One region of the Serratia odorifera genome, then DNA from elsewhere that is predicted to be linked to it. Evidence: predicted binding sites of a transcription regulator. Region 1 holds the regulator's gene; the other holds the start of a gene.
What was found. The regulator LexA, encoded in region 1, represses DNA repair genes until DNA is damaged. The targets are predictions, from matches to a motif close to TNCTGTATGTACATACAGNA.

Region 1 (16,281 bases):
GGCGGCATTTTCAGCCCTTCCATCTGGCGATCGCGCGGTGCCTGAGCTTCGTTAGATTTGTTGGTGGGTTTCTTTCCTGCCATAGTGGGGATGCAATACCTGTTATGAAGTGACGACGCGTCAGTATACATAATGATAAATACCAATGTCCTAAAATTAGGGCAAGCGCGGAACACCGTAAACGAGGAGGAGTCATGGCCAAACGCATTCAATTTTCCGCCACCGGCGGGCCAGAAGTGCTGCAATACGTTGATTTCACACCGCTCGATCCAGCCGCCGGCGAGGTGCAGATCGAAAACCGGGCCATCGGCATCAACTATATCGATACCTACGTACGCAGCGGGTTGTATGCCCCAGCCTCGCTGCCAAGCGGGCTGGGAACCGAAGCGGCGGGTGTGGTCACCAAGGTCGGTGCCGGCGTCGATGCGGTGAAACCGGGCGACCGCGTGGTGTATGCGCAGGCGGCGCTCGGCGCCTACAGCGAGGTGCATAACGTGCCGTTGCAAAAGGTGGCGCTGCTGCCGCCCAACCTCAGTTTCGAACAGGGCGCGGCCTCCTTCCTCAAAGGTCTGACGGTACATTACCTACTGCGTCAGACCTATGACGTACAGCCGGGGGAAATCTTTCTGTTTCATGCCGCGGCTGGTGGCGTAGGGCTGATAGCCTGCCAATGGGCCAAAGCGCTGGGAGCCCGACTGATTGGCAGCGTCGGCTCCGACGAAAAGGCCGAACGCGCCAAACAGGCCGGCGCCTGGGCCACCATTAACTACCGTAAGGAAAACATCGCCGAACGCGTGGCAGAACTGACCGACGGCAAAAAAGTGGGCGTGGTGTATGATTCGGTCGGCAAGAATACCTGGCTGGATTCACTTAACAGCTTGAAACGGCGAGGCCTGATGGTCAGCTTCGGCAACGCCTCCGGCCCGGTAACCGGTATCGATCTGGCGGTACTCAACCAGAAAGGTTCGTTGTACGTCACTCGCCCTTCGCTCAACGGCTACATCACCAATCGCGAAGAATTACAGTACGCCAGCAATGAGCTGTTTTCGCTGATTGGCAGCGGCGCGATCAAAGTTGAGGTGCATGATGAGCAGATTTTCGCCCTGGGTGACGCGCAGCGCGCGCACCAGGTCCTCGAGAGCCGCAAAACCAGCGGCTCAAGCCTGCTGATCCCCGGTCGTTAGGCAATAGAAAAGGGCTCCATAAGGAGCCCTTTCTGGTACTGCGTTTTGTAGGGGTAGAGCAGAGTCCGCCCGAGACAGCTGGTCGCTGATGCAACACTGTTATTTTATGACTGGCCTCGTGCGGTGATGAAAACCGGGCATCACTGCTTGGTCGGACATCCTAACAGCCCCTAAAAGCAAAAAAAATGCGAAATGGTCCCTAATCGCGATTAATGCTCCAAGCTGTGATCGCTGCCGCATTCAAACGCCAAGCCGTTACTCAATTTTCATGCTGACAGTTTGATTAATCAGCAGAAAATCAATAACGGCGAATCTGCGGCTTCTGTAGTGAACGGTAGATCCACACCCCCACCACCGCCAGAATCAGCCACGGCAACAGCTTGATCACCATGGCGAACAGGCCGCCAATCAGCATGAAGGCCGCCGCAACCAGCAAGGCAGCAAAGACCCCCAACAGCGAAACGCCGGTGACCAGCAACATCAACACAAAGCCGACAAAAAAGAAAAGTTCCAACATGATTGCTCCTCGGCAAAACGGGTTTCTGCAGGTTGTTTTGACAGAAATAGACTGCGGAGAGTCTTACAAGAAGCATGCCAAGTCGGCAAACGCGCCAAGTTGCTGAAATCGCGTAGGTAGCACGTTGCAGGCCGCAACGTGCTTGGTGAAATACACTAACTTTTAGGGAAATATTTAATCAATTACGCCATTTCGCAATGCGGTTGACGTACCAGGCTCAGCGCCTGCTCGACGACACGCACGTCGGCTCCCGGCTTGTGGGCGTTTTCGCTCAGGTGGCGACGCCATTGGCGCGCCCCCGGAATGCCCTGGAACAAACCAAGAATATGACGGGTGATATGCCCCAGATAGGTGCCGTTGGCCAGTTCGCGTTCAATGTATGGATAGAGCGCTTCGATCGCCGCCACGCTGTCTTGCAATGGTGCCTGCGAACCGAACAGCTCGCGATCCACCTGCAGCAAAATGCCCGGATTCTGGTAGGCCTCGCGCCCCATCATTACGCCATCCAGATGCTGCAAATGCTGCCTGGCTTCGTCCAGCGTTTTAACGCCGCCGTTAATGGCGATGGTCAGCGCAGGAAAATCACGCTTGAGCTGATACACCCGCGGGTAATCCAGCGGTGGCACTTCGCGATTTTGCTTCGGACTCAAACCGGAAAGCCAGGCTTTGCGCGCATGGATGGTGAACATCTCGCATTCGCCGCGGCCAGCAACGGTTTCGATAAAATCGCACAGAAAGGCGTAGCTGTCCTGCTCGTCAATGCCAATCCGCGTTTTCACCGTGACCGGAATCGACACCACGTCGCGCATTGCCTTGATGCAATCCGCCACTAACGTTGCCTGCCCCATCAGGCAGGCGCCGAACATGCCATTCTGCACCCGATCGGACGGGCAACCGACGTTAAGGTTGATTTCGTCATAGCCGCGCTGCTCCGCCAGTTTGGCGCAGTGCGCCAGCGCCGCCGGATCGCTGCCGCCCAGTTGCAATGCGATCGGGTGCTCTTCTTCGCTGTACGCCAGATAATCGCCTTTGCCATGCACGATCGCGCCGGTAGTCACCATTTCGGTGTACAGCAGCGTTTCCTTGCTCAGCAGGCGGTGAAAATAGCGGCAATGACGATCGGTCCAGTCAAGCATCGGCGCAACGGAAAAACGGCTCGCAGGGAACGGCCGTTCAACGCCGGTTTGGCCGGCAAGCAGTGGAATATCAGTTTTCAGCGAATCAGTCATTACGGCTCTATTCAGGGTCTGGCGGTCAAAAAAGTAATCGCTGATTATAACGTAAACTGCCGTCGGGGCGAAACCACCGTACCCTGCAACACTATCGTGTTGAAAGTAAAGCTATTCCAATACGCGAATCACTTTACATGGCTGTCCCATCGCCAAAACGTTGGTCGGAATATCGCCGGTGACGATGCTGCCGGCACCGATGGTGCTGCCATCACCAATGGTCACGCCCGGCAAGATCAGCACATTGCCGCCAATCCACACATTGCTGCCGATAGTCACCGGCCTGGCGGAGGTCTGGAAGGGAAAGTCGGCATCACCGGTCAGACGTTCGCTGGCTTTCAGCGGATGGCTCGGCGTATAAACCTGCAGGTTGGGGCCGATCAGCGTGTTATCGCCAATGGTAATGGTATTACAGTCGAGGAATACCGCATTGACGTTGATAAAACAGTTGTTGCCGATACTGATGTGCTGGCCATAATCACACCAGAATGGCGTTTCAATCCAGCTCTGTTGCCCCCAATGCGCGAACAGCTGGCTCAGCAGACGATTTTTTTCGTCCATCTTCTGAGAATCCAGCGCGCCCAACTGCTTGCTAAGCGCCCGTGCCCGGTGATACAGGCCTATCAGTTCCGCATCGCGGCTGTTATAGATCTCACCGCGCAGCAACTTTTCTCTTTCGGTCATCGCGTGTTCCTTAAGCCAAGGTGTTGTCAGGCGTTATAACGCCACGTGCGGGCAATGCCCAGACGAAAACGCCACGGCGTTGATCTCAGCGCCAGCACGCCGCAGAAGTTGTGAGTCGATTCACGTTTTGCCAATCCGCAGGCGTGAATGTGCCGCTGCCGGCGTGATTAACGGGAGAAAATGGCTCAACTCTCGGCGAATTGGCCGATACATGTTAAAATCGCCTTTTTTACGTACCGGGAATATTTGCCATGAACCCAACCAACCAGGAAAAGCTGCTCGCGCAGGCAGAACAACTCTGTCAGCAACGCAATGTGCGCCTGACGCCGCAACGGCTGGAAGTGTTACGCCTGATGGCTCAACAGCCCGGTGCGATCAGCGCCTATGATCTGCTCGATTTATTGCGTGTCGCCGAACCGCAGGCCAAGCCGCCAACGGTCTACCGCGCACTGGACTTTCTGCTGGAACAAGGCTTTATTCACCGCGTTGAATCGGCTAACAGCTACGTGCTGTGCCATCATTTTGAGCAGCCAATGCACACCTCCGCGCTTTTCATCTGCGATCGTTGCGGGCAGGTAACCGAGCGCACCACCGCTGGGGTAGAGGAAACATTGCAAAAATTGGCAAAAGAGTCCGGTTTTGCCCTGCGCCACAGCGTGGTGGAAGCCCATGGACTGTGCTCAGGCTGTGTTGAAGTAGAGTCTTGCGACAGTAAGCACGATTGCAATCATGACCACAGCATCGTGATTAAAAAGAAATAGTCAGGCAGGTACGTCCCTGTACCTATGGGCCAAGACGTCTAGGGGGAACGCTGGCCCAAGGGGTGTCAAAGCGCCGCGTTCAACCGCGGGCGGATCGGATTACCAGCGATACTTGTTCTGATCTTCCCAGGCTTTGACTTCTTCTTCGGCCGCCGCCCTCTGGTAGCCGTAACGTTCCTGTATTTTACCGACAAGCTGTTCACGTTTCCCTTCAATGACCGTCAGATCGTCATCGGTCAGCTTGCCCCACTGTTCCTTCACTTTACCTTTAAACTGCTTCCAGTTACCGTCGGCTTGATCTGTGTTCATAATCTCTCCGTTACCTGTGGTTAGTCAGTTTTAGATAAATCGGGCTGGCGCCAACTGATTAAAATTTATGGCCATTTAACGCTATCTCAGCAATATAAAATCACCGTATAACTCGCCAGCCACGTGACTAATTATAGTCACCGACAACCAAACTACGGAAAATACCAGTTCAAAAAACCATTAACAAACCAAATTACAGATAAAAAATCGACAAAACAGTAACTAAACGCCGCTCCAGCATCAAGGTGGAATGTAACCAGATATAAACAAAAAGCAAAAAATACAGCAAAGAAACTAATGAATAGCCAAAGTCAGTGGCTACCGGCGTGGGCAAACCAGGTGCCATTCACGCTGTGCCGGTGCCAAACCCAGCCTAATGCCAGGCCACGCAGGCCGAGAAACACCGCCAAGGCCAGCCACAAACCGTGGTTACCCAACCATGGCAGGGTGAACAGCGTCAGGCCATACCCGGCGGCGGCGACCGCCATACTATTACGCATCTCCGCGCCGCGCGTGGCGCCGATAAACATACCATCCAGCAAATAACACCACACGCCCGCCAGCGGCAATAGCACCTGCCACGGCAGATAGAGGTTGGCCAGGGCGCGCAGCTCCGGCAACGACGTCAGCGCAGCAACGATGTGCTGGCCGGCGACGGCATAAATCAGCGCGAAGCCCAGCGCCACCATACATGCCTGCCGACATGCCGCACGCCAGATGCGTCGCAGCTGTCGATCGTCCCTTGCCCCATAAGCATGGCCGGAATGCGCCTCAACGGCATAGGCAAAACCGTCCAGCGCATAGGCGGTAAAGGTCAGCAGGTTCATCAGTACCGCATTTACCGCCACCACCTCGCTGCCGAGACGTGCGCCAAAGATGGTCAACGAGGCAAAGCACAGCTGCAGCAATAGCGATCGCAGCATGATGTCGCGGTTGAGCGCCAGCAGGCGACGCAGATTGCCACGCCAGGCGTGGCGCAGCATTGCCGGTGTAATACCACGCAGGCGCATCACCCGCCAACTGAGCCACACCCCCAGTAGCAGCGTGGCATATTCGGCAATGGCGGTGGCGGTGGCTGCGCCCTGCACGTTCCAGCCCAGCCCCATCACCAACCAGATATCCAGTACGATATTCAGCAGGTTGCCGACGATCAGCAGGATCACCGGCGCGCGCACGTACTGCACGCCCAGCAGCCAGCCCAGTAATACCAGGTTTGCCAAGGCGGCCGGCGCGCTCAGCCAGCGGATTTCCAGGAACAGCCGGGCCTGCGCCAACACCTCGGCGTCGCCACCGACGATGCTCAACGCCAGGTCGATCAACGGATGACGCAGCAGCACAATGGCCAAACCAGCCAGTAGCGCCAGCATCAGCGGTTGCATGAAGGCGCGCGCCAGTGCCAGGGGATTTTGCGCCCCCAGCGCCTGCGCGGCCAGCCCGGTGGTACTCATGCGCAGGAACAGTAACAGCATGAACAGGAAGCTGGTTGCCATCGAACCGATCGCCACGCCCCCCAGATAGTTCGGGCTGTCGAGATGACCAATCACCGCCGTATCCACCAACCCCAGCAGCGGTACGGTGATATTGGAAAAGATCATCGGCAGCGCCAGACGCCACAGGGCTTTGTCGGTATCGCTGGTGAAAGTGGCAAGCAGGCGCATAGTAACATGTTCCCGTAGGTACCCACGCTCTGGCAAGGGGAGCGATTTACCGGCTACGCCTTGAAAGCTCTTGGGTATGGTGATGTTTTGACGATGGCATCGCCCCAGAACGGGCTGAGGCGATTAGGTTCGGGGGACTGCGAGTTAGATCCAATCACCGTTGCGAATGACGCCGACGGCCAGGCCTTCAATGGTGAAGTTCTGCTGACGAAGATCGACCACAATCGGTTGAAACTCACTGTTTTCCGGTAATAACTCTACCACATTACCGTGTTTTTTCAGGCGTTTGACGGTGACTTCGTCTTCAATGCGCGCCACCACCACCTGGCCGTTACGCACGTCCTGGGTTTTATGCACCGCCAGCAAGTCGCCGTCGAGAATGCCGATATCGCGCATCGACATGCCGTTGACCCGCAGCAGGAAGTCTGCGTTTGGCTTGAAGAGCGAAGGATCGACCTTGTAGTGCCCTTCGATATGCTGCTGCGCCAGCAGTGGCTCACCGGCGGCCACCCGGCCAATCAGCGGCAGGCCGTCTTCATCTTCCATCAGCAGACGAATGCCGCGCGAGGCGCCGGAGACGATTTCGATGACGCCTTTGCGCGCCAGGGCCTTGAGGTGTTCTTCAGCGGCATTAGGCGAGCGGAACCCCAGACGCAGCGCGATCTCGGCACGCGTTGGCGGCATGCCCGTCTGCGAAATATGATCGCGAATCAGGTCGTAGACCTCTTGCTGTCTGGTAGTTAATGCTTTCATTCCGCCCCCTGTTTGTTTATACAGTCTTGCTGTGAGTATATACAGGTGAACGTGGATTGGGAACTGGAGAATGAATAAAAATCAGGGATTAGCGAGGTGCTGCGCAACATCGATTGCCTGCCGCTCAAACCAGGTATTGCCACAGTACGCTGACCCAGACAAACAGCGCCAGTGCAATCGCCAGCGACACCGCCGCCGAGCCCATGTCCTTGGCGCGGCCGGAAAGCTCGTGGTGTTCAGTGCCGATGCGATCGACGATCGCCTCAATCGCACTGTTGAGCATTTCGACAATCATCACCAGTACCACCGAACCGATCAATAAAATGCGCGCTATCGCACCCACATCCAGCCAAATCGCCAGTATGATGGCCAGCACGGTCGCCACCAGTTCCTGGCGAAACGCGGCTTCATGCTGCCAGGCGGCGGTCAATCCCTTATAGGAATATCCGAAAGCTTTGATGACGCGAGTCAAACCGGTTGCTTGATTTGCCATGTTGCGGTGTGCCTTTTATAAGTGATAAGTCATAATCTTAACGGCTCTGGTTTTTTTAACACCACAGATCTGCTACCCGGTTTCTGGTATGCTTGCGGCGCATTGCTAACAAGAGGCTTCACGTTGTTATGTCAGGTTGGCGTAAAATTTATTATAAATTATTGAATTTACCACTAAAACTGTTGGTAAGAAGTAAGGTTATCCCTTCAGATCCGGTCACGGAGTTAGGGTTGGATCCCTCACGGCCGATTTTGTATGTTTTACCTTATAATTCCAAGGCGGATTTACTGACGCTGCGCACCCAGTGCCTGGCGCAGGATCTGCCCGATCCGCTCACTCCGTTGGAGATCGACGGCGCCGTACTGCCGAGCTACGTGTTTATCCACGATGGCCCGCGCGTATTCCGCTACTACACGCCGAAAGAAGAGTCGGTAAAACTGTTCCACGATTATCTCGACCTGCACCGCAACAATCCGGATCTCGATATTCAGATGCTGCCGGTTTCGGTGATGTTTGGCCGTTCGCCGGGGCGCGAAAGCCACGGTACGCCGCATCTGCGTCTACTGAACGGTGTGCAGAAGTTCTTTGCCGTACTGTGGCTGGGACGCGACAGTTTTGTGCGTTTCTCCAATACGGTGTCTCTGCGCCGCATGGCGACCGAGCACGGTACCGACAAGATTATCGCGCAAAAGCTGGCGCGCGTGGCGCGCATGCACTTTTCACGGCAGCGTCTGGCGGCAGTCGGGCCTAGCCTGCCTGCACGTCAGGATCTGTTCAACAAGCTGCTGGCGTCCAAAGCGATTGAAAAAGCGGTAGAAGACGAAGCACGCAACAAAAAGATTTCGCACGAGAAGGCCCAGCAGAACGCCATTGCGCTGATGGAAGAGATCGCGGCAGACTTCTCTTACGAAACGGTGCGCCTGTCGGATCGCGTGCTGAGCTGGACCTGGAACCGCTTGTATCAGGGCCTCAACGTCACCAACGCCGAACGCGTGCGCCAGCTGGCGCAGGACGGGCATGAAATCGTCTATGTGCCATGCCACCGCAGCCATATGGATTACCTGCTGCTGTCTTACGTGCTGTACCACCAGGGGCTGGTACCGCCGCACATTGCCGCCGGTATCAATCTTAACTTCTGGCCGGCCGGGCCGATCTTCCGCCGTCTGGGCGCGTTCTTTATTCGCCGCACCTTCAAGGGCAACAAGCTCTACTCGACGGTGTTTCGCGAGTACCTCGGCGAACTGTTCACCCGCGGCTACTCGGTGGAATACTTCGTTGAAGGCGGTCGTTCGCGTACCGGACGCCTGCTGGAACCCAAAACCGGCACCCTGTCGATGACCATCCAGGCGATGCTGCGCGGCGGCACCCGCCCGATTACCCTGGTGCCGATCTACATCGGTTACGAACACGTGATGGAAGTCGGTACCTACGCCAAAGAACTGCGTGGCGCCACCAAAGAAAAAGAAAGCCTGCTGCAGATGCTGCGCGGTCTGCGTAAACTGCGCAACCTCGGCCAGGGTTACGTCAACTTTGGCGATCCATTGCCGTTGACCTCGTACCTCAATCAGCACGTGCCGCAGTGGCGGGAGTCGATCGACCCGATCGAAGCACAGCGTCCAAGCTGGCTGACACCAACGGTCAACGATCTGGCTGGCAAGATCATGGTACGTATCAACAATGCCGCCGCCGCCAACGCCATGAATCTGTGCTCCACTGCACTGCTGGCTTCACGCCAGCGTTCGCTGACACGCGAGCAGTTGATTGAGCAACTGGAGTGCTACCTGCAGCTGATGCGCAATGTGCCTTACGCCAGTGATGTCACCGTGCCGCAGCAGTCGGCAGAGGCGTTGCTGGATCACGCGCTCAACATGAACAAGTTCGAGGTAGAGAAGGACAACATCGGCGATATCATCATTCTGCCACGCGAGCAGGCGGTGTTGATGACCTATTACCGCAACAATATCCATCATTTGCTGGTATTGCCGTCGCTGATCGCCTCTATCGTGATGCACCATCGCCGCGTCTCGCGCAGCGAACTGTTACGCCAAATCAGCCTGATTTATCCGATGCTGAAAGCTGAACTGTTCCTGCATTACGATACCGACCAATTGCCGGCGGTGTTGAATACGTTGGTCGACGAACTGGCTCGCCAGCGGTTGATCTGCGACCAGGGCGAGGAGCTGGTGCTCAACTCGGCACGCATTCGTCCGCTGCAATTGCTGGCTGCCGGCGTGCGTGAAACGCTGCAACGCTACGCCATCACGCTGTCGATCCTGAGCGCCAACCCGAGCATCAACCGTGGCGCGCTGGAGAAAGAGAGCCGTATCATGGCGCAGCGTCTGTCGGTACTGCACGGCATCAACGCCCCGGAGTTCTTCGACAAGGCGGTATTTTCCACCCTGGTGGCCACGCTGCGCGCCGAAGGCTATATCAATGATATCGGCGATGCGATCCGTGAGCACACCATGGAGGTTTACAGCATGTTGAGCGATCTGATCACGCCGGAAATCAAGTTGACCATTGAGAGCGTCAGCCTGCCAGCGGACGGAAACGCCTTGCCGCCAGCGGTGGAAGAGCCCAAAGAAGACGAGTAATCAGTCGTTACCACGAAGAAGGCACCCACGCGGGTGCCTTTTTTATCTGCATCGTTTATGGCGTCAGCGCGTCAGATATAGCTCAGCGCGATACCGATAAACACCACCAACCCAACGTAGTTGTTATGCAAAAACGCCCGGAAGCAGGCATCGCGATCGCGCGTGGCGATCTGCCGTTGCTGATGAATAAACAGCGCCCCCGCCAGCAGCAGCGACCAATAAAACGCGCCACCCAACTGTGACAGATAGCCGACCGACAGCAACAGTAACAGCGTGGCGAACTGCAACAGGCCGACGATCAGCTTGTCATGGCGGCCAAACAGCACGGCAGTGGACTTGATGCCGATTTTCAGGTCGTCGTCACGATCGACCATCGCATACAGCGTATCGTACGCTACCGTCCAGCAGATATTCGCCAACAGCAACAGCCAGCAGCTCAGCGGCAAGGCTTCGCTGACCGCCGCAAAGGCCATTGGGATCCCCCAGCCGAACGCCGCGCCCAGCACCACCTGCGGCAGGTTGCTGACCCGTTTCATAAACGGATAAATCCAGGCCAGCGCCAGCGCCGCCAACGACAGCCAGATGGTCATGGCGTTCAGCGTCAGCACCAGGGCAAAGGACACCAGCACCAGCGTTACGAACAGGATTTTGGCCTCTTTTACGCTGACGCGGCCGCTCGGTAACGGCCGTTTGGCGGTACGTTTGACATGACCGTCGAAATCTCGATCGGCAAAATCATTCACCACGCAGCCGGCCGCCCGCATCAGAAACACGCCCAATACAAATACCAGCAGAATGGATACCGGTGGAATACCTTGTCCCGCCAGCCACAGCGCCCATAACGTCGGCCACAGCAACAGCAGGGTACCGATCGGCTTGTCAATGCGCATCAGATGGCAGTATGCCTGCCATTTACTTTGCTTCACGCTTCCTTCCACGTTCTCTGCTCTCCTCGTCACGCCGGATCGACGCGGTTCACCGTATAAATCGGCGATGCGGGTAAAAACAGCTCGGTCAGCAGCAGCGGTTTGCCCGCCAGACGCAGCCGCGAGCGACGCGCCCACAAATCGTCTTGCCGACCGATATGAATATAATCACGCGTCAGCGCGTCACTGCTGAACAGGTAGCGCCCCAACGGCACGGTGCCCAGATCGACCAGCGCCTGATCGGGACCGGTCAGCGTTTCCAGTGGGATCACCGTGCGCCCCAACAGCCAGGGTTGGTTGTCGCCCAGCAGGACGATTTCACGCAGCCAATAACGAGGGCTTTCCGGCAGGTGTTCCGCTTCGTCACCCAGTTCGGCGCGGCTGATAAAGCCTTCGCGCTGCGGTTCAACATGCACCCGTTGGCAATGCCGTTCGAAGCGTCGGGTCATCGAGCCCAGCTCCATTAACCAATCATTAACCGCGGCGGGAACCTCAGAGTGCGGTGCGGTGAGCCATTCCAGCGGAGGCAGGATGGATTCGCTAGTGCCAGACATTGATCTACTCCACATCAGCAGCGCGCGAAACCGGCCGCGCGCGCCAGACTATACAAACTGTTAACAGGAGACCATTGTAACGCAGAAAAGCAAAAGCGGCAGGGTGATTCAATGAGGGGACGGCGGGTTATCGCCATGCAGGGCATGGGAAGGCGCAGTATAACCGCGCCGGTGACGGTCAACCGGCAGCGACGAAAAAAGGTGCGCCGAGGCGCACCAGTCATCGAGCCAGCATCGACAGCGTGGGGTACTACCCCTTGCCTTTCACGCTGCTGATAAAGGTTTCACGCGCGGTGGACGAACCCAGTTTTTCAGCTTCATTCATCAGTTTTAGCGCCTTGTCGATATCCCCCGCCTTCACCGCCTGGCGAATACCGTTGTTAAAGTAACTTTCGGTATCATTCAGCATCGGCTCGGCCGGTTTCGCAGGCGCACTGGCCGCAGGGACGTTGGTGCCCACCACCACCGGCGCCGCTGCCGGCGCAGATTGCAGCATGCCGATCATCACGTTGCCGGTCCCCTGCTCGGCGGTGACTTTCAGTTTCAACTGACCGGAGGTGGTGTGACGGGCAATAGGATCGGGAATATCCGGCACCGCATTACCCACGCCGCGCGCATACGCCTTCGCCGGGTTGGTCAGTTGCGTGGTTTTGCTCAAATCCTGGCGGGTGGTATACACCAGCAGATAGATTTGCTTCTGACCCAGCGCCGGCGTCAGCTTCAGGGTGCCTTCCAACCGATCGGCTGACATCACGCCCGGCGGTTGATACGCGAAATAACTGCTTGGGTAATAGGCGGCCGGTCGCTGATGCTCATCCAGCACCAGCACGCTCGGCGCATAAAGCGCATTGTCTTTGGCAATGCTGCTCAGGGTGATTTCCAGCGATCCACGGTCGGCCGGCAGCGTATAGGCCGCCACCGCCCCTTGAATATCGCCCTGATTGATTTGCGGGCTGACGCTATCCAGCTTCACATCCTGGCTGACAGGCGGTACCAGCGGTTGCCAGGGCAGGCTTTGCAACGTAGCGGCGCCAATCGCCGGTGCCACGGAGACATTGGCCGGGGTAGCGGCGTTGGCCATCAGCGGCATACCGATCGACAGCGCCACGGACAGGCAGAGTGACAACAGATTTTTTTTCATTGTTATATCCCCATTCATGCCGGCAGCGGGCAGGCAAGCGCCACGCTGCCGGTAATCAGTGACGGGAAGAGGCGCAGGCGTCTTCCCACCGTGCCGGTATTACCACCAGATTTCCATCTGTGCGCCGAAGGTGACTTCATCGTCATTGCCACGGCTGAAGGTGTGGGCGCTGCTGTCGCTGTAGGCGGTGCCGGTGGTATATGCCGAACCGGAATCGCTGTTGGCGTAACCCCACTTCTCATCCCACTTGGCGTAGGTGGCGAACAGGCGGATTGCCGGACGTGACCAGATGCTGTCGCCGGCCTGCCATTGCTGCGCCAGCGTCACTTTGTACTGACCGTTGCGATCGCCGGTGCGCTGAGACTTGACATTGTCATAACCCGCTTCCAGCAAGGTGCTCATGATCGGCGTCCATTTGTACATTGGTCGCACGCCCACGGTGTACCAGGTGCTGCCGTTATCATTGTCTCGGTCGATGTCCTGATACATCGCCACGTACATCAGCGCCCATTTATCATTGAAATCAATTGCGCCGTGATCCAGTACGCGGAACATATTGCCGTTGTTATCGACGCTGGAGCCCTGGTTACGACCATTATTCTGTGAGGTCATCGAGTCAGAGGCGTATTGCAGCACAAATTTGTTGTAGCCGTTGAGGATGCTTTGCGTATGTTCCGCGGTGAACATCCAACCGTCCTTGGAGGCACCGTCGGCCAGATGGTAACCGTCCTGCACGTTGGCACGACCGTAATCGACGCCGAACTCCAGCGTACCACCCGGATTGGTTTCCAGACCGGCCAGACGGACGTCAAACACGTCATTGACGGTTGGGCGCTCGTCCCATTCGTTATACAGATAACCGTAAGAGCCGCCGGATTCGCCGTTACGGGTTACCGCCATCGACAATTTGCCGAAACCGAGATCCACATTTTCCAGACCCGCGCCCGGGCCGGAGATATCCCAGTAGTAGAAGTCGATCATGTGGACATCATGACGCTGATAGAAGCGCTTACCGGCCCACAGCGTGGAGCCAGGCAACCATTCGATCAGGTTTTTACCCTGCACATTCACTTCACGGAACCCCGGCGTGGTGTCTTCCCAGTCGGAACGCTGTGAAACCGAGTACGCCAGGTTGGTATCGAAGTAGAAGCTCTTGTCACCGTCTTTCCAGACTTCCTGGCCCAGCTTTAATTCCGCGTAGGTTTCACATTCGTTGCCAAGACGGTATTTGCTGCCGGCGCCGGTAGCCTGGAAGCATTGCTGCTCACCGCCGCTGCCAGTCCAGCCAATGCCGGAACGTGCATAGCCATGAAAATCCACCGCCATCGCTGATGAAGAGAGAACACCAGCGGCGACAGCCAGTGCCAGAGGGAGTTTGCGCAGAGTAGTCATCATTATTCTCCAGTTATACAGACCGTTACCCAATGGATTTCACACGGCGGCATGAGCGCCGGGATGCGGATTCCCCGCTGGCCGCACAAGCAGGCGACCGTAGGAAGATCTCGCAGCCAACGCTGCCGCAGCGCGAAAGGCGCCGGGTTGTGGTGCTTTAAACGCCCAGCTCCTGATGCAGCCGTTTACACGCCGTTCCATCCTCGCGGAACAGGTGGCAACGCTGCGGCGGCAAGCCGATGGCGAATGTGGCACCTTCTTCTACCAGCACCACGTCGTTCTGGCGGTAAACCAGGTTCTGACGGATTGCCGGGATTTGAATGTGGATTTGCGTCTCGTTGCCGAGTTGCTCCACCACCTGTACGTCACCTTCCAACGTCACTTCCGAGGCGTTGCTCGGCAGCAGATGTTCCGGCCGAATGCCCAACGACATGTTGGCGCCGGCCACGACCCCGCTGCCGTCCACCGGCAGCCAGACCAGTTGGCGGTTCGGCAGCTCGATCTGCACCTGCTGCGGCTCTGCCGCGGTCACCTTGACCGGCAGGAAGTTCATCTTCGGCGAACCGATAAAACCGGCGACGAAGCGATTGGCCGGGTAGTGATACAGCTCCAGCGGCTTGCCGACCTGCGCAACGCGCCCGGCGTCGAGCACCACGATCTTGTCGGCCAGCGTCATCGCCTCCACCTGATCGTGGGTGACGTAAATCATGGTGCGCTGCAAGCGCTTGTGCAGACGGGATATTTCGATGCGCATCTGTACACGTAGCGCGGCATCAAGGTTGGAAAGCGGCTCATCGAGCAGGAACACATCCGGCTCGGCCACCAGCGTACGGCCAATCGCTACCCGCTGACGCTGCCCCCCGGACAGCGCTTTCGGCCGCCGATCGAGCAAGTGCGCCAGTTGCAATACTTCGGAAACCTGATTTACCCGCGCCTTGATGTCCGCCTTTTTCGCGCCGGCCAGCTTGAGGCCAAACGACATGTTGTCCGCCACCGACAAGTGCGGATACAGCGCGTAGGACTGGAATACCATGCCGATACCGCGTTCGGACGGCGGCACCTCGTTCATGCGGGTTTCGCCGATAAACAAATCGCCCGACGTAATGTCCTCCAACCCGGCGATCATGCGCAGCAGCGTCGATTTTCCGCAGCCTGACGGCCCGACAAACACTACAAACTCCCCGTCGTCGATAGTCAGGTTGACGTCTCTGGATATCACGGCCTCGCCAAAGGCCTTATAAACGCTGCGCAGTGTGACGCTAGCCATGCGTTACTCCCCTGCTTTCGCAGTTAACATTCCTAGTGAAAATGGCGGAGGCAAACCCCGCCAAAACCCATTGATGACCCTCTTGGCCCTGCGCCGTCTGCCATGCCCATGGCATGGTCGCCTCAGACGGCGCAGCCGCCTGAGTATACGGCTGCAAATTAATCAGCGCTTCAAGGCATTGATCCTGATGGGTAATAAGTAAGCGAACCAGGCCATTTTGCTGGCTGACCGCCTGCAATTCGCCGTGTTGAATCACCGGCAACCGACGCAGCGCCAGCAATGAGCGGCAATACTGCAACGTGGATTGGCCATCGTGCTGCTGGCGGCTGATCGCCAGGGCTCGATGCTCAATAGCCACCTGCTGATACCAGTGAATCTCCCCCGCGGTAACCTGTTCCGGCGCTTCATGCCACGGCATCGGCGTTTGTGCCCCCAGCGGATCGTGCAGATCGGCGGCGTGTGGCAAACCCAGTTCTTCGCCCTGATACAGGCAAATCGGGGCTGGCAGCAGCGCCAACAGTGTCAGAAAGGCGTCGGCGGAACGTAAATCTCCCTGCCCCCAGTGGCTGACCACTCGCGGCTGATTGGCATCGCCGGTGCTCCATACGCTGTCCGCCAGTCGATGGCGACGGGCATTAAGCACCTCAACCAGTTTTTCCGCACTAAACGGCACCACCTGCTGCGCCAGCGGGCTGCTGGCATATGGCTGGTCGTCCTGATACAGATGGCCCGTGTCATCGCCGTGCCACAGGGTCAAGCCTCGCGCCGCCGCTGCGCCACTGGCATCCGCCAGCCACACTTGCGGTACCACCAGGCCAT
Region 2 (16,281 bases), on a different contig from region 1:
ATTGGCCTTTAAAATCGCTTCGCCGTTGGCTTCCAGCATGTCGGCCATCACCGCCAACACCTGATTCTTTTTCGCCGTGCTCAACACCGCCAGCTGCCAGGAAGCCCGCTTGGCGGCCTTCCCCATCTGCTCTAGCATGCTCACTCCTTAACTTACGATCATGTCGTCGCGGTGTACGGCCACCGGGCCGTATTCGTAACCGAGAATCTGGCTGATTTCCTGCGAATGGTGGCCGGCAATCATGCGCATCGCATCGCTGTTATAACGGCTGACGCCGTGTGCCAGATCGCGCCCAGCCAGATTGCGGATGCGGATCACTTCGCCACGGGAGAAGTCGCCCTTCACGTCGCGAATGCCCTTGGGCAACAGCGAGCTGCCGCGGGCCATAATGGCGTCGACCGCGCCGTCGTCTACGGTGATTTCACCTGCTGGCGGCGCGCCGAAGATCCAGCGCTTGCGATTTTCCAGCGGCGTTTCCAACGCGTGGAAACGGGTGCCGACCGGTTTGCCGTCAATCACGTCGCTAACCACACCGGGCTTGCTGCCGGCGGCGATGATCACGTCAATACCGGCACGGCACGCTACGTCGGCAGCCTGTAATTTGGTACCCATACCGCCGGTGCCAAGGCCGGAAACGCTGTCGCCGGCAATGGCGCGCAGCGCATCGTCAATGCCGTGTACTTCACGGATCAGCTCGGCCTGGGGGTTATTACGCGGGTCGGCGGTATACAGCCCTTGCTGGTCGGTCAGCAGCAGCAGTTTATCCGCGCCGGCCAGAATAGCCGCCAGCGCCGACAGGTTATCGTTGTCGCCAACCTTGATTTCAGCGGTGGCAACCGCGTCGTTTTCATTGATAATCGGCACGATGCGGTTATCCAGCAACGCCCCCATGGTGTCGCGCGCATTGAGAAAGCGCTCACGATCTTCCAGATCGGCACGCGTCAGCAACATTTGCCCAACGTGAATGCCATAAATGGAAAACAGCTGTTCCCACAGTTGAATCAGGCGACTCTGCCCTACCGCCGCCAATAACTGCTTGGAGGCAATGGTGGCGGGCAGTTCGGGGTAACCGAGATGTTCACGGCCGGCGGCAATCGCGCCGGAGGTCACGATGACAATGCGGTGTCCCGCCGCATGTTGCTGTGCGCACTGGCGCACCAGCTCGACAATGTGGGCACGATTCAGACGCAGCGATCCGCCGGTCAACACGCTGGTGCCCAATTTCACAACCAATGTCTGGCTGCCGTTCATAATTATTCGCCGTTGAAAGAAGAAGAAATGCAAAGGACGTTGTAACAGGAGAGACGCGTTATGCCAACAGGCACAACGCGAATTCAACTCAAATGTCCGCAGAAATTGACTCAAGCAGAGAGTTTGATGGGGTGCTCTTTGAAATCATCCGCCGGTTCCAGCGTCAGATTCATGGTGGCCAACAGTTCGCCGAGACGCTGATGGAAATCACGCAGCGTGGTTTCCAGCTTGTCATTTACTTCAGCGTCTTTAATCTTTTCGGCTTTCCATACGCCTTCTTTGTCGAACAGTCCGAACTGATAAGCGTAGGTAAAACGCGACGCTTCTGCCCGCAGCTCCATCCACCAGCCCCAGAACTCACGCTTCTCTGGCGCAGGCTTCACGTTGACGCAGACCGCAAGACAATCAAAGAAAAACCGGTCGTTCTCACATTGCCCTTCACGCAGGTACGGCCCTAAGCTGGCAAACTTTTTCATTAGTCGGCTTTTAGGGTGACCACTCGGTAATGTCATGCTTCAACCTCCTCAATGTAGACCACTCTTTTTAACAAACTGTTAAAATTTAGCAACTAATTAACGCATTTTATCGCTCAGCCACCCGCTAATCTGCAATAGCGCCTGGTGGAAACTCCGGTACACCGGGCTGCGCGGAATAGCCAAAAGTTTGCCATCCAGTGAGGAGGAGACGATCAGCTGCGACTCTTCCTTCGGACTGAGCGCATCCTGTTGCCAATATCCGGCCAGCATCGGCGTTGGGCAGCGGCGGCCAAGCAAGCCTTGCATTTTCAGCGAATAACGGTTCAGTTCCATTTTCAGCGCCTGATCGGAGGCCGCAGCCATCCCCATACGGCTGGCCAACACATCCATATACATATCCGGCACCCGCTGCTGGTTACGCGCTTCATACAAAATACTGTGCACCACCGGGCCGAGGCAGGCAACGCCGCGCAGCCGATGCGGCTCCAGATACGCCAACCGCACCGCGACATTGGCACCAAACCGGAAGCCAAAGGCGCTAACGCGTTGATGATCGATCCACGCCACCGAAGGCAGTTGCCTGAGCACCTGTTGATGCAAAAAACTGGAATCCTGCGTCAACTTCCACTTGGACGAGGCACCTATCGACGGCATATCAATCGTTAACATGGCAATGCCGCGCGGCGCCAGATAATCGCTGAACAGGCGGTGATAATCGGTTTGCAAGGTGTCGAGGCTGCCGCACATCAGTACCGTTGGGAACGGCGCCTTGCCGTTGTCCGGCATATGCAGAAAGCCGGTAATCGGGCTGCCACCTTCAATATTGAACGACAGCTCCTTCAGTTGATACGGCAGCAGCAGCGCGGCTTCTTCGTAGGCGCGATTGGACAGCACCTCCGCCTGCTCGGCCAGTTCATCTCCCTTCAGGTGCGGATAGCCGGCGATGCTGTAAAAATTAGCGGCGTTCAGCCAATACTGGCCACCCAACAGCGGGTCCTGCTGTTCAACGGCCCGTTGCTGCCACTGCATCCCCTGGTGCACCCATTCATAAATCCAGTTGCCGTTACGGTAACCGACCACGGTATCCAGCAGCTGTGAGTCGCTATGCTCGGCGTCGGACGCCGCAATGCGCGACAGCACTTCAACGATCTCCAGCGCATCAACTCCGCGCCAGGTCCATAACAGTTGGTTGAGCATCCGATACCAGTTGTTGGCGGTGTCACCCTCCAGCGGGGTATGCAGGCTGGCCGCTTTGGCGTGATGCGCGCGCTGGATCAGCGTCGATGTCTCGCGGTGCTTGAATGAAGGTTTGAATAGAATTTCAGAAAGGTTGGCTTGTGCCATGGTAACAACAGCCTCCGTAAAGCTGGTCGTAGGCTGCAAAAAGCCTACTTAACGGAAGGTAGTGTACCTAACTCTGCGGCGAGAAACCAAAATATCCCGGACGATAGCGGGGAATTTACAGAAGATGACCGATAGTGAATATAACAACGCCCGGCATAACCGGGCGTTGTAACAGGCGAAATACGCCTCTGCGCTATCGTTGCCGTCAATCGCTACAGGCGGGTCAACGCGGCGCGTCTTGTCGAGGGGATTAACGGCCGCCGATCGGTGGCACGAAGCTCACCGCCATGTCCCACGGCTGCTCGATCCAGGTATCCTGCGGGATATCGACCACATAGTCGTCCACCAGCGGGCGACCGGCAGGTTTGGCGAAGATGGTGACAAAGTGGGCTTTCGGGTACATTTCGCGGATGGCTTTGGCCGTGCCGCCGGTATCCACCAGATCGTCTACCACGATAAAGCCTTCACCGTCGCCTTCGGCACGTTTGAGCACCTTCATTTCGCGCTGGTTGTCATGGTCATAGCTGGAAATGCAGACGGTATCGACGTGGCGAATACCCAATTCGCGCGCCAACAGTGCCGCTGGCACCAGGCCGCCGCGGCTTACCGCGATGATGCCGGTCCATTTATCGGCAGGCAGCAGGCGATGCGCCAGTTTGCGCGCTTGCATTTGCAACATATCCCAGGTAACAACGTATTTTTCGCTCATAGAATGGTGTCCCAGCCAACATTGAAGTGGCTTACTCAGTGATCAGGGGAAAAAAGGTTGCGCGAGATTATAGAGACTGGTTGCGATGAATACCAGTTGAACCGAGGAATTGATGCGGATTTCCTTGCGGACAAACGCAGGTGAATGATGCTGCCAAGCGCCTGCCTCACCGGCCAAACACCAGCGTTACCGCAAATAAACAGCGCAATGCGGTACGCGCACCCGGTAAAAGAAAGTGATATTCTCTGCCTATCGTGCCGAAGACGCACAGATACCCATTAACCTAACCGCACGGCATTGCCGCCACCTGACGTATGCCGTAACAGGAGACTTAACGTGTCTGAACTGTCTCAACTTTCACCACAGCCGCTGTGGGATATTTTTGCCAAAATCTGCTCTATTCCTCACCCGTCCTACCATGAAGAACAGCTGGCACAGCACATCCTCTCATGGGCAAAAGAAAAAAACCTGCACGCCGAACGCGATGCCGTTGGCAACATTCTGCTACGCAAGCCGGCCACCAAAGGCATGGAAAATCGCAAGCCGGTCGCCTTGCAGGCGCACCTGGACATGGTGCCGCAGAAAAACAACGATACGCAGCACGACTTCACCAAAGATCCGATTCAACCGTACATTGACGGCGAATGGATCAAGGCTCGCGGCACCACGCTGGGCGCCGACAACGGCATCGGCATGGCCTCGGCACTGGCGGTGCTGGCAGATGACAGCGTTGAGCACGGCCCGCTGGAAGTGTTGCTGACCATGACCGAAGAAGCCGGCATGGACGGCGCCTTTGGTCTGCAACCCAACTGGCTGCAGGCGGAGATCCTGATCAACACCGACTCCGAGGAAGAAGGCGAAATCTATATGGGTTGCGCCGGTGGTATTGACTTCATCACTACCCTGCCCCTGCAACGCGAAGCGCTGCCAGCCGGTTACCAAACGCTGAAGCTGACCCTCAAAGGGTTGAAAGGCGGCCATTCCGGTGCCGATATCCATCTGGGGCTGGGTAACGCCAACAAACTGCTGGCACGCTTCCTGTTTGATCATGCACCGCAGTTGAACCTGCGCCTGCTGGAACTGAACGGCGGCACGCTGCGCAACGCCATTCCACGTGAAGCCTTTGCCTGCGTGGCAGTACCGGCCGATCGGGTTGACCAACTGAAAGCGCTGAGCCAGGCGTTCCTGGCAACGCTGCAAAACGAGCTGTCCGCCAAGGAAAAGAACATTACCGTGTTGCTGGAGCCAACCACCAGCGCATTGCAAGCGTTGAACGCTGACAGCCAGCACCGTTTCCTGGCGCTGCTCAACGGTACGCCAAACGGCGTGATCCGCATGAGCGACGCGGTGAAAGGCGTGGTTGAAACCTCACTCAACCTCGGCGTAGTCACCACCGGAGAACAGGAAGCGGAAATCATCTGCCTGATTCGTTCACTGATCGACAGCGGCAAGGATTATGTGGTCGGTATGCTGACCGCGCTGGGCCAACTGGCAGGTGCCAACGTGGCACCAAAGGGCGGTTACCCGGGCTGGCAGCCGGATGCGGACTCACCGGTAATGCATCTGGTGCGCGAACTGTATCAGCAGCTGTTCAACAAGACGCCGAACATTATGGTGATCCACGCCGGTCTGGAATGCGGTCTGTTCAAGAAGCCTTATCCGCAGATGGATATGGTTTCCATCGGACCAACCATCACCGGGCCGCACTCGCCGGATGAGCAAGTGCACATCGGCAGCGTCGGCCTGTACTGGCAGTTGCTGACCCAGTTGCTGAAAGCGATCCCCGAACGCGGTTAATGCCAACGACGGCCATGGCCGACGCAGACAGCAGGCGTCGGCCATGGGCTTAGGCGGCAACCATCGCCGGGTTCGCCCGGCCGCTACGCGTCCCACGGCAGCAGTAGCTGCCGCTCCAGCTGCGGATCGAGCAGCGTCACATGCAGCCCCACCAGGCGCACGCCACGCCCCTCGCGCCGCTCACACCATACCTGCTTTGCCACCGCCAGCAAATCTGCCTGATTTAATACCGGCCACAGGTGTTCCTGGGTAGTGAGCTGGAAATCCTGAAACTTCAGCTTTACCCCTTGACGCGCGATATGCAAATCGGGTTTCACCTTGCGTAGGCGCATTTCCAGTTCTGGATACAGCTTATCGACAATCAACTGCTCACAATCTTGCCAATCATGAATATCTGCCGCCAAGGTTCGTTCTACGCCAACCGATTTACGCAGGCGCTCCGGTGAAACGCTGCGTTCGTCGATCCCCTGGCAGCGTTCCCATAATACGCGGCCAAATTTGCCGAAACGCTTTAACAGCGCCGCAAGGTCGTAGCGCTGCACGTCGGCGCAGGTGAGTAACCCGACTTCCTCCAGGCGCTTAGCCGTTACTTTCCCGACGCCGGGGATCTTGCTCAGCGGCAGCTGTTGCAAAAAAGCCGGCACCTGCGCTGGCGTAATCACGTATTGGCCATTGGGTTTGTTCAGTTCCGACGCGATCTTGGCAAGGAATTTGATTGGCGCAATGCCGGCGGAAGCGGTGAGCTGCAATTCGTCAAAAATGGCCTGACGAATATGCTCGGCTATCAAGGTTGCCGAGCCGTTGCAGCGTGGGCTATCCGTCACGTCGAGGTAGGCCTCATCCAGCGACAGCGGTTCGATTAATGACGTATAACGCGCAAAAATTTCGCGAATATGCTGTGAGGCTTCTTTATAAGCCGCCATGCGGCCGGGCAACAAGGTTAAATGCGGGCAGAGTTTCAAGGCCATGGCGCTGGACATGGCGCTGTGCACGCCAAAACGGCGTGCCGGGTAGTTGGCGGTGCTGATCACCCCGCGCCGATCGGCACTGCCGCCGATCGCCAGCGGTATATCGCGCAGACTGGGATTGTCGCGCATTTCTACCGCGGCAAAGAAGCAGTCCATATCGACATGAATGATTTTACGCATGCGCCCTCCAATAACACTGTATAAGTATACAGTAGCAATGGGAAAGCTCAAGTCTGGTTTTAACGTATGTTTTATCGAAAAAGCATCGTTATTTTCTATTTGTTAAAAAAGCTTAATTTTTCAAGCGTATCATTTCAGGAAATAATCGTTACGCCTCATAAATGACGCTTACCCTACGCACAAGAAGGTGCTCAATGACTACTTTTTCCCGTTATGTATTGGTTTCGGCATTATCCCTGATCTCCACCCTCGCCAGCGCAGCCAGTGGTCATGCGCCAGCCATCGTTGCCCATCGCGGCGGCACCGCCGATGCGCCGGAAAATACCCTGGTCGCCATTCGCAGCGCGCTGAAAAACGGCGTCGACGCGGTGTGGATCACGCTGCAACAATCCAAAGACGGCGCGATCGTGCTGTACCGCCCTTCCGACCTGAGTTCGCTCACGGATAAAACCGGCGCGGTTTCCGCCTATAGCGCAGATGAACTGGCCAAGGTCGATGCCGGCTGGTCGTTTGGCAAAGACGGTCACCACCCGTTCCGTGGCCAGGGGATCGGCATCCCGCGACTGGACACGGTGCTACAGGAATTCCCGAAAGTGACCTTCTACCTGGACATCAAATCTCCCGATGCCGATCCGGCGCAATTTGCCAAAGCACTGCTGGCAACGCTGGAAAAGGCCGAGGCGCTTGACCGCACGCGGGTCTATTCTACCGATGCCCGTTACCTGGCGGCCCTGCCAGCGGCGATTAAACGTTTTGAAACCCGCGATGAAACCCGCACATTATTGGCCAACATCACCATGGCGCATCAGTGCGACATAAAACCGGACGGCAATCAGCCCCGTTGGTATGGGCTGGAATTGAAGCGTGAAGTCGAAGTGGTAGAAAAGTACACTCTGGGCGAGGGCCGCTCCAAAGCGCTGCTGACCTGGGACAAGGAATCGATCGATTGCTTCCGCTCCAAAGGGCCGGCGCACATCATTCTGTTTGGCATCAATTCCGCGCAGGATTATCAGCAGGCGCTGGCATTGGGCGTTGATGGCGTGATGGTCAATTCGCCAAAGGATGCCCTGCGTTTTCGCAAGGCGAAATAAAGCGCGGTTGTCGTGCGCTGCGTGCAGCGCACGGTTTACAGGATGCGGTGTTTTTCCAGTTGCTCGCGGCGCAGCGCTTCTTTCGCCAGGCGTTTTTTACGCGCATCGCACGGCTCCGGGCAATCGCACACTTTGTCCATGCCCAACGCGGTAATACCGCCGCAACTGCCTTGCAGGCTCTTGCGTTTGAACACGTAACCGAGCGACATGCCGCCGATAATCAGCAAAAACAAAATAAAGCTTGCGACAAATACCGTCAGCATGGCGGCCTCACTGATTTTTCTTTAGATAAGGTTTAAACGCATTGGAATAGCGCTCTTCAAAAACGTCACCGTTCTTCACTATCATAAACACCGGAATGCCCAGCAGATTCGCCAGAGCCAGGGCACGATCCGGCCCCATAACATCCAGCCCGGTAGACAGGCCGTCGGCGGTCATGCAGTTAGGCCCAATGACCGTGATCGACACCAGATGGTGCGCGATCGGCCTGCCGGTAGTCGGATCGATGGTATGTGAATAACGTACGCCGTTCTGTTCGAAATAGTTACGATAATCCCCCGAGGTGGCGATCGCCATATTCCCCGGTTGGATCACCAGTTGCGCGCGTTGCTCCACTCCGGCGTTCGGCCGCTCGATGGCAATGCGCCATGGCAGCTCCTTGCCGTTATGGCCACGGGTACGTACTTCGCCGCCGATATCTACCATATAGTTGTTAATCTGCTGTGATTGCAAGTATTCCGCCACCACGTCCACGCCATAACCCTTGGCGATAGACGACAGATCAACGTACAGCTCGGGGATATGCTTCACCAGCGCGTTGCCCTGCACCGCCAGTTTATCGATACCGGTCCAGGCACGGCGCTGCGCCAGTTCGACATCGCTCGGCACCTTGTCCGGTCGCCCTTCCGGCCCAAAGCCCCAGAGATTGACCAGCGGCCCAACGGTCACGTCCAACGCACCGTCGGTAACGCGGTTAATCCTCAGCGCTTCGGCCACCACCTTCGCCGTCGCGGCCGATACCGGGAACGGCGTATCGACCTCGCGGCTGGCGTTAAAGCGGCTCAGCTCCGAGTCGGGCCGGTAGGTCGACATCTGGTCATTCACCTGCTCCAGACGCCGATCGATTTCCTTTTGCAACGTCTCGGCGGAAGGCGTGTTGTCACCGGTGAGATAACGGATCGAATAGTACGTCCCCATGGTTTTGCCATCGAGATTGACCTGTTCCGGTCCGCAACCGGTCAGCAACAGGGTGGCGCCAAGCGCCACCATCGTCATCCAGCCTTTCAGTGCTAGCGCGCGCATTTAGCCACCAAAGTCGTCGAGCATGATGTTTTCGTCTTCCACGCCCAGATCTTTCAGCATCTTGATCACCGCGGCGTTCATCATCGGCGGCCCACACATGTAGAACTCGCAATCTTCCGGCGCCGGATGGTTTTTCAGGTAGTTTTCCAGCAGTACATTGTGGATAAAGCCGGTATAGCCGGTCCAGTTATCTTCGGGTTGCGGATCGGACAATGCCACGTGCCAGGTGAAGTTCTCGTTCTCATCCTGCAGATGGTTGAAGTCATCTTCATAGAACATTTCACGCAGCGAGCGCGCGCCATACCAGAAGGTGATTTTGCGTTTTGACTTCAGGCGCTTCAACTGGTCAAAGATATGCGAACGCATCGGCGCCATACCGGCACCGCCGCCGATAAAGATCATTTCGGCATCGGTATCCTTGGCAAAGAACTCGCCAAACGGCCCGGAAATCGTCACCTTGTCGCCCGGTTTCAACGACCAGATATACGAGGACATAATGCCTGGCGGTACGTCCGGATTGTTCGGCGGCGGCGTAGCGATACGCACGTTCAGCATGATGATGCCTTTCTCGTCCGGGTAGTTGGCCATTGAATAGGCACGTACCGTGGTGTCATCAACCACCGAGCGGTAGCGGAACAGGTTGAAGCGGTCCCAATCGCCGCGGTACTCCTGCGGCACGTCGAAATCGGCATAACTGATGTCGTGCGCCGGGGCTTCGATCTGGATAAACCCGCCGGCGCGGAACGGGACGTCTTCGCCGTCAGGAATTTTCAGCTTCAGCTCTTTGATAAAGGTGGCCTTGTTATCATTGGAGATAACTTCGCAGTCCCATTTTTTCACGCCGAAGATTTCTTCTGGCAGCTCAATCTTCAGGTTCTGCTTCACATTGACCTGGCACGCCAGGCGGCACCCCTCTTTCGCCTCGCGTTTGGTGATGTGAGAAAGTTCGGTGGGCAGGATATCGCCGCCGCCCTCTTTGATCACCACGCGGCACTGGCCGCACGAACCGCCGCCGCCACAGGCCGAGGACACGAAAATGCCCTGGCCCGACAGCATGTTCAGCAGTTTGTCCCCCGCCGGAGCGTGGAAGCTTTTCTCTTGATCGCCGTTCACTTCCACGGCAACGTCGCCGGTGTTCACCAGTTTGGATTTGGCGAACAGAATCAGTAGCGCCAGCACCATCACGATGCAGGTGAACATCGCTACGCCTAAAATAATTTCCATAAATTTCCCGCCTTTATATCTGGGTTCTTATAACTGAACCCCGGAGAAAGACATAAAGCCCAACGCCATCAGCCCGGTGGTAATAAAGGTAATGCCCAGACCGCGCAAACCCGACGGCACATTGGCATACTTCAGTTTTTCGCGGATCCCCGCCATCGCAACAATCGCCAGCATCCAGCCGGTGCCTGAGCCGAAGCCATACACCACCGATTCAGCAAAGTTGTAGTCGCGCTGTACCATGAAGGAAACGCCGCCGAAGATGGCGCAGTTCACGGTAATCAACGGCAGGAAGATGCCGAGCGCGTTATACAGCGACGGGAAGAAGCGATCGAGGATCATCTCCAGAATCTGCACCAGCGCGGCAATCACGCCAATAAAGGTAATGAAGTTGAGGAAGCTCAGATCGATGCCTTCCACCAACGCGCCGTCACGCAGGATCAGGTTGTAAACCAGGTTGTTCACCGGCACCGCGATGCCGAGCACGATGGTAACGGCAATGCCGAGGCCAAAGGCAGTGGAGACTTTCTTGGACACCGCCAGGAAAGTACACATCCCGAGGAAGAACGCCAACGCCATGTTTTCAACGAAAACGGCGCGGACAAACAGGCTGATATAATGTTCCATCGGCGATTACTCCTTTTCGATCTGTGCCGGTTTCAAGGTGCGCAGCACCCAAATCAGCAGGCCGATGATAAAGAACGCGCTTGGCGCCAGCAAAAACAGGCCGTTTGGCTGGTACCAGCCGCCGTTTTGCAGGGTTTCCAACACCGGCATGCCGAACAGTTTGCCGGAGCCGATCAGTTCACGCAGGAAGCCGACCAGAATCAGGATCACGCCATAGCCCAACCCGTTGCCGATACCGTCCATAAAGCTTTCGATCGGCGGCGATTTCATGGCATAGGCTTCAGCGCGCCCCATCACGATGCAGTTGGTGATGATCAGACCAACGAACACCGACAGCTGTTTGGAAATTTCAAACGCATAGGCACGCAGCACCTGATCGACCACGATAACCAGCGACGCGATAATCGCCATCTGTACGATAATGCGCACGCTGTTCGGAATGTGGTGGCGGATCAGGGAAATGAAGAAGCTGGAAAACGCCGTCACCAGCGTCACGGCAATGGTCATCACCACCGCCGTTTCCAATTTGGTGGTTACCGCCAGCGCGGAACACACGCCCAACACCTGCAGGGCAATCGGGTTGTTATCAAATAACGGCCCCAGCAGAACCCGTTTAATCTCTTTGGAATCAGCCATTTTTCAGCGCTCCTTCACGAACTTTTTTCAGGAACGGGCCGAACCCCTGTTCGCCCAGCCAGAAATCAAAAGTGTGCTGCACGCCGTTGGAGGTCAGCGTCGCGCCGGATAACCCGTCCACGCCGTGCACATCGCCGGCACGCGCTCCGCCTTTCACCACGCGGATAGCCGGCTCGCCGTTATCGTCAAACAGCTTCTTGCCGATCCATTGCTGGCGCCAACTCGGATTTTCCACTTCACCACCCAGACCCGGCGTTTCCCCCTGGTCGTAGTAAGTGATGCCCTTCACCGTATTACCGTCGCTGTCCAGCGCCACAAACGCGTACATCATCGACCATAGACCGGTGCCGTATACCGGCAGCACGATCTTGTTGACCGCGCCAGCATCATCACGCACCAGGTAGATTTCGGCGTGGTTGCTGCGGCGCTTGATACCGGCATAGTCCTGACTGGCCGGCAGGGCGACGCTCTTGCTGTCGTCACGCAGCGCGGCAGGCAGATCGAACGCCGTGGCGTTGCCCGCCACGAACTCGCCGCTGTTCAGATCCAGCAGGCGTGGTTCAATACGTTTGCCAAAGGTCTGCTTCACCTGCTCTTGCGGCATGCCAGGCGTCAACAGGCCCGCCACGTCAAGGATGTTACGCTGCTTGTCCAGCAGCTTTTGTTCCTGCTGTTTGGACTTCAGACCGACGGCGGCTCCCGCCACCACCACTGAACACACCAGACACAGCAACAGCACTACCAGCAGCGTTTTACCGATGCTGTCATTTTTTGCTTCATTCGCCACGGGCTTTTCTCCGCTTGATGTTAGCCTGCACCACCAGATAATCGAACAGCGGTGCGAACAGGTTGGCGAACAGAATCGCCAGCATCATGCCTTCCGGATAGGCCGGGTTGACCACGCGGATCAACACGCACATCACGCCAATCAGGATGCCGTACCACCATTTTCCCTTGTTGGTAAAGGCAGCGGAAACCGGATCGGTAGCCATGAAAATCATACCGAAGGCAAAACCGCCCAACACCAGATGCCAATACCATGGCATGGCGAACATCGGGTTGGTGGTCGAACCGATAGCGTTGAACAGATAGGCCGAAGCAATCATGCCGACCATCACGCCGGCAACGATGCGCCATGAGGCCACGCGACCGAACAGGATGATGGCACCGCCGATCAGAATCATCAGCGTCGACACTTCCCCGATCGAACCGGGAATGTTGCCAAGAAACGCATCCATCCAACTAATGGATTGGCCAGTAGCGACGTTGGTCAGGCTGTGCGCCCCACCCGCGCTCCACTGAGCCAGGGGCGTTGCGCCCGAGAAACCGTCTGCCGAGGTCCACACCAGATCGCCGGAAATCTGCGCCGGGTAGGCAAAGAACAGGAAGGCGCGACCGGCCAGCGCCGGGTTGAGGAAGTTGCGCCCGGTACCGCCGAAGATTTCCTTGGCGATCACCACACCAAAGGTAATGCCCAGCGCCGCCTGCCACAGTGGCAGAGTGGGTGGCACAATCAACGCAAACAGTATCGAGGTGACAAAGAAACCTTCGTTGACCTCATGCTTGCGGATAATGGCAAACAGCACTTCCCAGAAGCCGCCGACGATAAACACCACGGCGTAGATTGGCACAAAGTAGGTCGCCCCCAGCACCATCTTGCTGACCCAGCCGGCATCCGGCGTCAGCGATGCCCCCAGCCATTGCGCCAGCTGATAATGCCAGTCGCCGGTCAATACCTGTTGCAGTTGGTCACCGCTGTACAAATGGTGCAGCGCCGGTATCGCCTGCTGGCCGACGTTGTACATCCCCCAGAACATCGCCGGGAATACCGCCATCCATACCAGGATCATCATGCGTTTCAAATCGATGGCATCGCGTACGTGCGACGCGCCATGCGTCACCGTGCCCGGCGTGTAGAACACCGTGGTGGTGGCTTCAAATAGCGGATACCACTTTTCCAGCTTGCCGCCCGGCGTGAAGTGATGCTCGATCTTGTCAAAAAAGTTCTTCAGGCCCATGGGTTATCCTTCCAGCTCAATCTTGGTCAGCACGTCGCGCAGCACCGGACCGTATTCATACTTGCCGGGGCAAACGAAGGTGCACAACGCCAGATCTTCTTCATCCAGCTCCAGACAGCCCAGCGCCTGCGCGCTGTCGGTGTCGCCCGCCAGCAGGTCACGCAGCAGCAGCGTCGGCAAAATGTCCAGCGGCATTACCCGTTCGTAGTTGCCAATCGGCACCATCGAGCGCTCGCCACCGTTGGTGGTGGTCGAAAAGGCAAACAGCTTGCTCTTCAGGAAGTGGCCCAGGGTGGTGCGAGTAATAGTGAATTTGTTCGGCGACGGCAGTACCCAACCGAGCAGCTCTTTCTCGCGCCCCTCCAGCAGTACCGAAACCTGGGTGTGAAAGCGACCGAGATAGGCACGTGGCCCAACGGCATGCACGCCACTCAGCACCGAACCGGAAATGACGCGGTTTTCGCCGGCTTTTAGCCGGTCAGCCGTCAGTTGGTCAAGGCTGGCGCCCAGACGGGTACGCAGCAGCATTGGCTGTTCAACCTGCGGCCCGGCCAGCGCGACAACGCGCTGGGTGTCGAGGCGGCCGGTAGTAAACAGGGTGCCAATGGCAATCACGTCCTGGTAACCGATATGCCAGACGGTTTTCTTCAGGCTGACCGGCTCCAGGAAGTGGATATGCGTCCCTACCAGTCCGGCAGGATGCGGACCGGCGAATTCGTTATAGTTGATTTGCGGGTTGCCGTTGCCGCTCAGCGTTCCGCCTGTGGCCTGGCTGACGTGGACTTTGCCGTCGGTCAGACGGCTCAACACCGTCAGACCCGCGTTAAAGGCCGCCAGCTGTTCGGCGATGATCACCTGCGGATCGGCCGCCAGCGGCTGGGTGTCCATGGCGGAAACAAAGATCGCCCGCGGTGAGCTGCCTGGAGGCGGGGTTTTGCTGAATGGCCGGGTGCGCAGCGCGGTCCACAGACCGCTGGCGATCAGTTCGCCTTCCACCGCAGCGCGGTCCAGCAGCGGCAAATCGGCCGGCTGATAGCTGGCAAACTCGACCTGCTCGTCGCCGCCGTTGGCGATTTCAATCACCACCGACTGCAACACGCGACGCTCGCCGCGATTGATCGCCACCACCTTGCCACTGGCTGGCGCGGTGAACATGACGCCGGGGTTCTTTTTGTCTTCAAACAGCGCCTGGCCTTTCTTGACGCTGTCGCCTTCCTGCACCAGCATGGAGGGGCGCATGCCAACATACTCTTCCCCCAGCAGTGCCACATGCTTGAGTTGCGGGCCGTCCTGAATCGCCTGAGCCGGCAAGCCAGCTATCGGCAGATCTAACCCTTGTCTGATTTTAATCATAGGATTTATACGATGTTTTATGGTTACACATGCCGTCGTGGCCAGGGCCAGTACCGACAATGCCAGGATTATGAGACGCTAAATATCGCCTCCGGGTTGGGTTCAACGGCATTGCGCCCAACGTGAATTCTCGGGTGAGATAACGTTTATTTTCATGTGTTAACTCTTGTGTTCGCCATACCGCGCTACGACCAACGTATTGCTGCACATTAACGTCCATTGCTTGCGCACCATTCGCGCGCCAAAACCGCAGCCCTGGCCATAGCAATACCGGGTGCGGCAGCCAGGGATGTTAACATTTTTCGCAACATTTTTCTTCATTCAGCAGTGACCTGAGTCAAGCAAACACAATTAAATTTCGCTGTAATCCCCTCATTAATCGTAAAAAACTGGGGCTTAATTCACTTTTATCGAGCTTTGTAGTTTTTTTATACATCTACCGTATTGATAAAAATAAACACGCTGGTAATCTGGCGAGGCATTAATGCAACAAAACACGTCAGTGGCATGCGGGCGAACTTGATTTCGTCGGCAGATAAATAATAAGCAGGAATAATTAATGAGCAGAATCGCGCTGTTGTTTGCGATGCTTTTTTCTATGCCGATGATCACGGCCTGCAGCGCGAGCGAGCAGGTGCCGGAAACGCCGGTGGTAAAACAGCAATTGTTGGGTTCGCCGGTCTATATACAGATATTCAAAGAAGAACGTAAGCTGGAGCTGTACGCCAAGATGGGTAATGAATTCCGGCTGGTGAACACCTTCCCGATCTGTAACTACTCCGGCGGCCTCGGCCCCAAACGTCGAGAAGGCGACTTTAAAAGCCCCGAAGGCTTTTATAGCGTTGACGCTCGCCATCTGAAGCCGGACAGCAAATATTATCGCGCCATCAATATTGGTTTCCCGAACGATTACGATCGGTCGCAAGGCTATTCCGGTGCCTATTTAATGATCCATGGCGAATGCAAATCGATTGGTTGCTACGCAATGACCAATGATTATATGGATGAGATTTATCGTTACGTCGAAGCGGCGTTTGCCTACGGTCAGAGCCGGGTGAACATCAGCATCTATCCGTTCCGCATGACCGAGCAAAACCTGCAGCGTCACCGTTCGTCGACCTACGCCAGCTTCTGGCGCCAGTTGAAACCAGGTTATGACTATTTTGTCAAAAACCACCAGCCGCCGATGATGGGCGTCGCCAACGGCCAGTACGTGCTGGGTAAACCGCTGATGGCCAGCGGGCAGGCTACCACGCTGTTTGCCTCGACCACCGAGCCGGCAGCGGTAAAAACCAATCCGTTCTCAGC

Region 2: the regulator LexA is predicted to act here: its motif matches at 6,740-6,759, upstream of dinB (DNA polymerase IV).

Annotation. Positions count from the first base shown of each region.
Region 1 covers NZ_JBGMUT010000003.1:32,203-48,483, reverse strand. The annotation lists gene dnaB (replicative DNA helicase) at 1-83, opposite strand, end outside; gene ACCC84_RS10670 (quinone oxidoreductase) at 195-1,184, shown strand; gene pspG (envelope stress response protein PspG) at 1,483-1,701, opposite strand; gene dusA (tRNA dihydrouridine(20/20a) synthase DusA) at 1,884-2,930, opposite strand; gene ACCC84_RS10655 (sugar O-acetyltransferase) at 3,042-3,614, opposite strand; gene zur (zinc uptake transcriptional repressor Zur) at 3,866-4,375, shown strand; gene ACCC84_RS10645 (CsbD family protein) at 4,475-4,684, opposite strand; gene dinF (MATE family efflux transporter DinF) at 4,996-6,342, opposite strand; gene lexA (transcriptional repressor LexA) at 6,487-7,095, opposite strand; gene ACCC84_RS10630 (diacylglycerol kinase) at 7,220-7,588, opposite strand; gene plsB (glycerol-3-phosphate 1-O-acyltransferase PlsB) at 7,717-10,182, shown strand; gene ubiA (4-hydroxybenzoate octaprenyltransferase) at 10,254-11,120, opposite strand; gene ubiC (chorismate lyase) at 11,138-11,662, opposite strand; gene malM (maltose operon protein MalM) at 11,913-12,803, opposite strand; gene ACCC84_RS10605 (maltoporin) at 12,903-14,195, opposite strand; gene malK (maltose/maltodextrin ABC transporter ATP-binding protein MalK) at 14,353-15,462, opposite strand; gene ACCC84_RS10595 (alpha-amylase family glycosyl hydrolase) at 15,455-16,281, opposite strand, start outside.
Region 2 covers NZ_JBGMUT010000012.1:18,080-34,360, forward strand. The annotation lists gene proA (glutamate-5-semialdehyde dehydrogenase) at 1-138, opposite strand, end outside; gene proB (glutamate 5-kinase) at 148-1,251, opposite strand; gene crl (sigma factor-binding protein Crl) at 1,362-1,763, opposite strand; gene frsA (esterase FrsA) at 1,824-3,071, opposite strand; gene gpt (xanthine phosphoribosyltransferase) at 3,322-3,780, opposite strand; gene pepD (beta-Ala-His dipeptidase) at 4,117-5,577, shown strand; gene dinB (DNA polymerase IV) at 5,661-6,725, opposite strand; gene ACCC84_RS20540 (glycerophosphodiester phosphodiesterase family protein) at 6,920-7,816, shown strand; gene nqrM ((Na+)-NQR maturation NqrM) at 7,852-8,079, opposite strand; gene ACCC84_RS20550 (FAD:protein FMN transferase) at 8,087-9,118, opposite strand; gene nqrF (NADH:ubiquinone reductase (Na(+)-transporting) subunit F) at 9,119-10,342, opposite strand; gene nqrE (NADH:ubiquinone reductase (Na(+)-transporting) subunit E) at 10,370-10,966, opposite strand; gene ACCC84_RS20565 (NADH:ubiquinone reductase (Na(+)-transporting) subunit D) at 10,973-11,602, opposite strand; gene ACCC84_RS20570 (Na(+)-translocating NADH-quinone reductase subunit C) at 11,595-12,389, opposite strand; gene ACCC84_RS20575 (NADH:ubiquinone reductase (Na(+)-transporting) subunit B) at 12,379-13,620, opposite strand; gene ACCC84_RS20580 (Na(+)-translocating NADH-quinone reductase subunit A) at 13,624-14,973, opposite strand; gene dpaA (peptidoglycan meso-diaminopimelic acid protein amidase) at 15,533-16,281, shown strand, end outside; gene ACCC84_RS20590 (class II glutamine amidotransferase) at 16,277-16,281, opposite strand, start outside.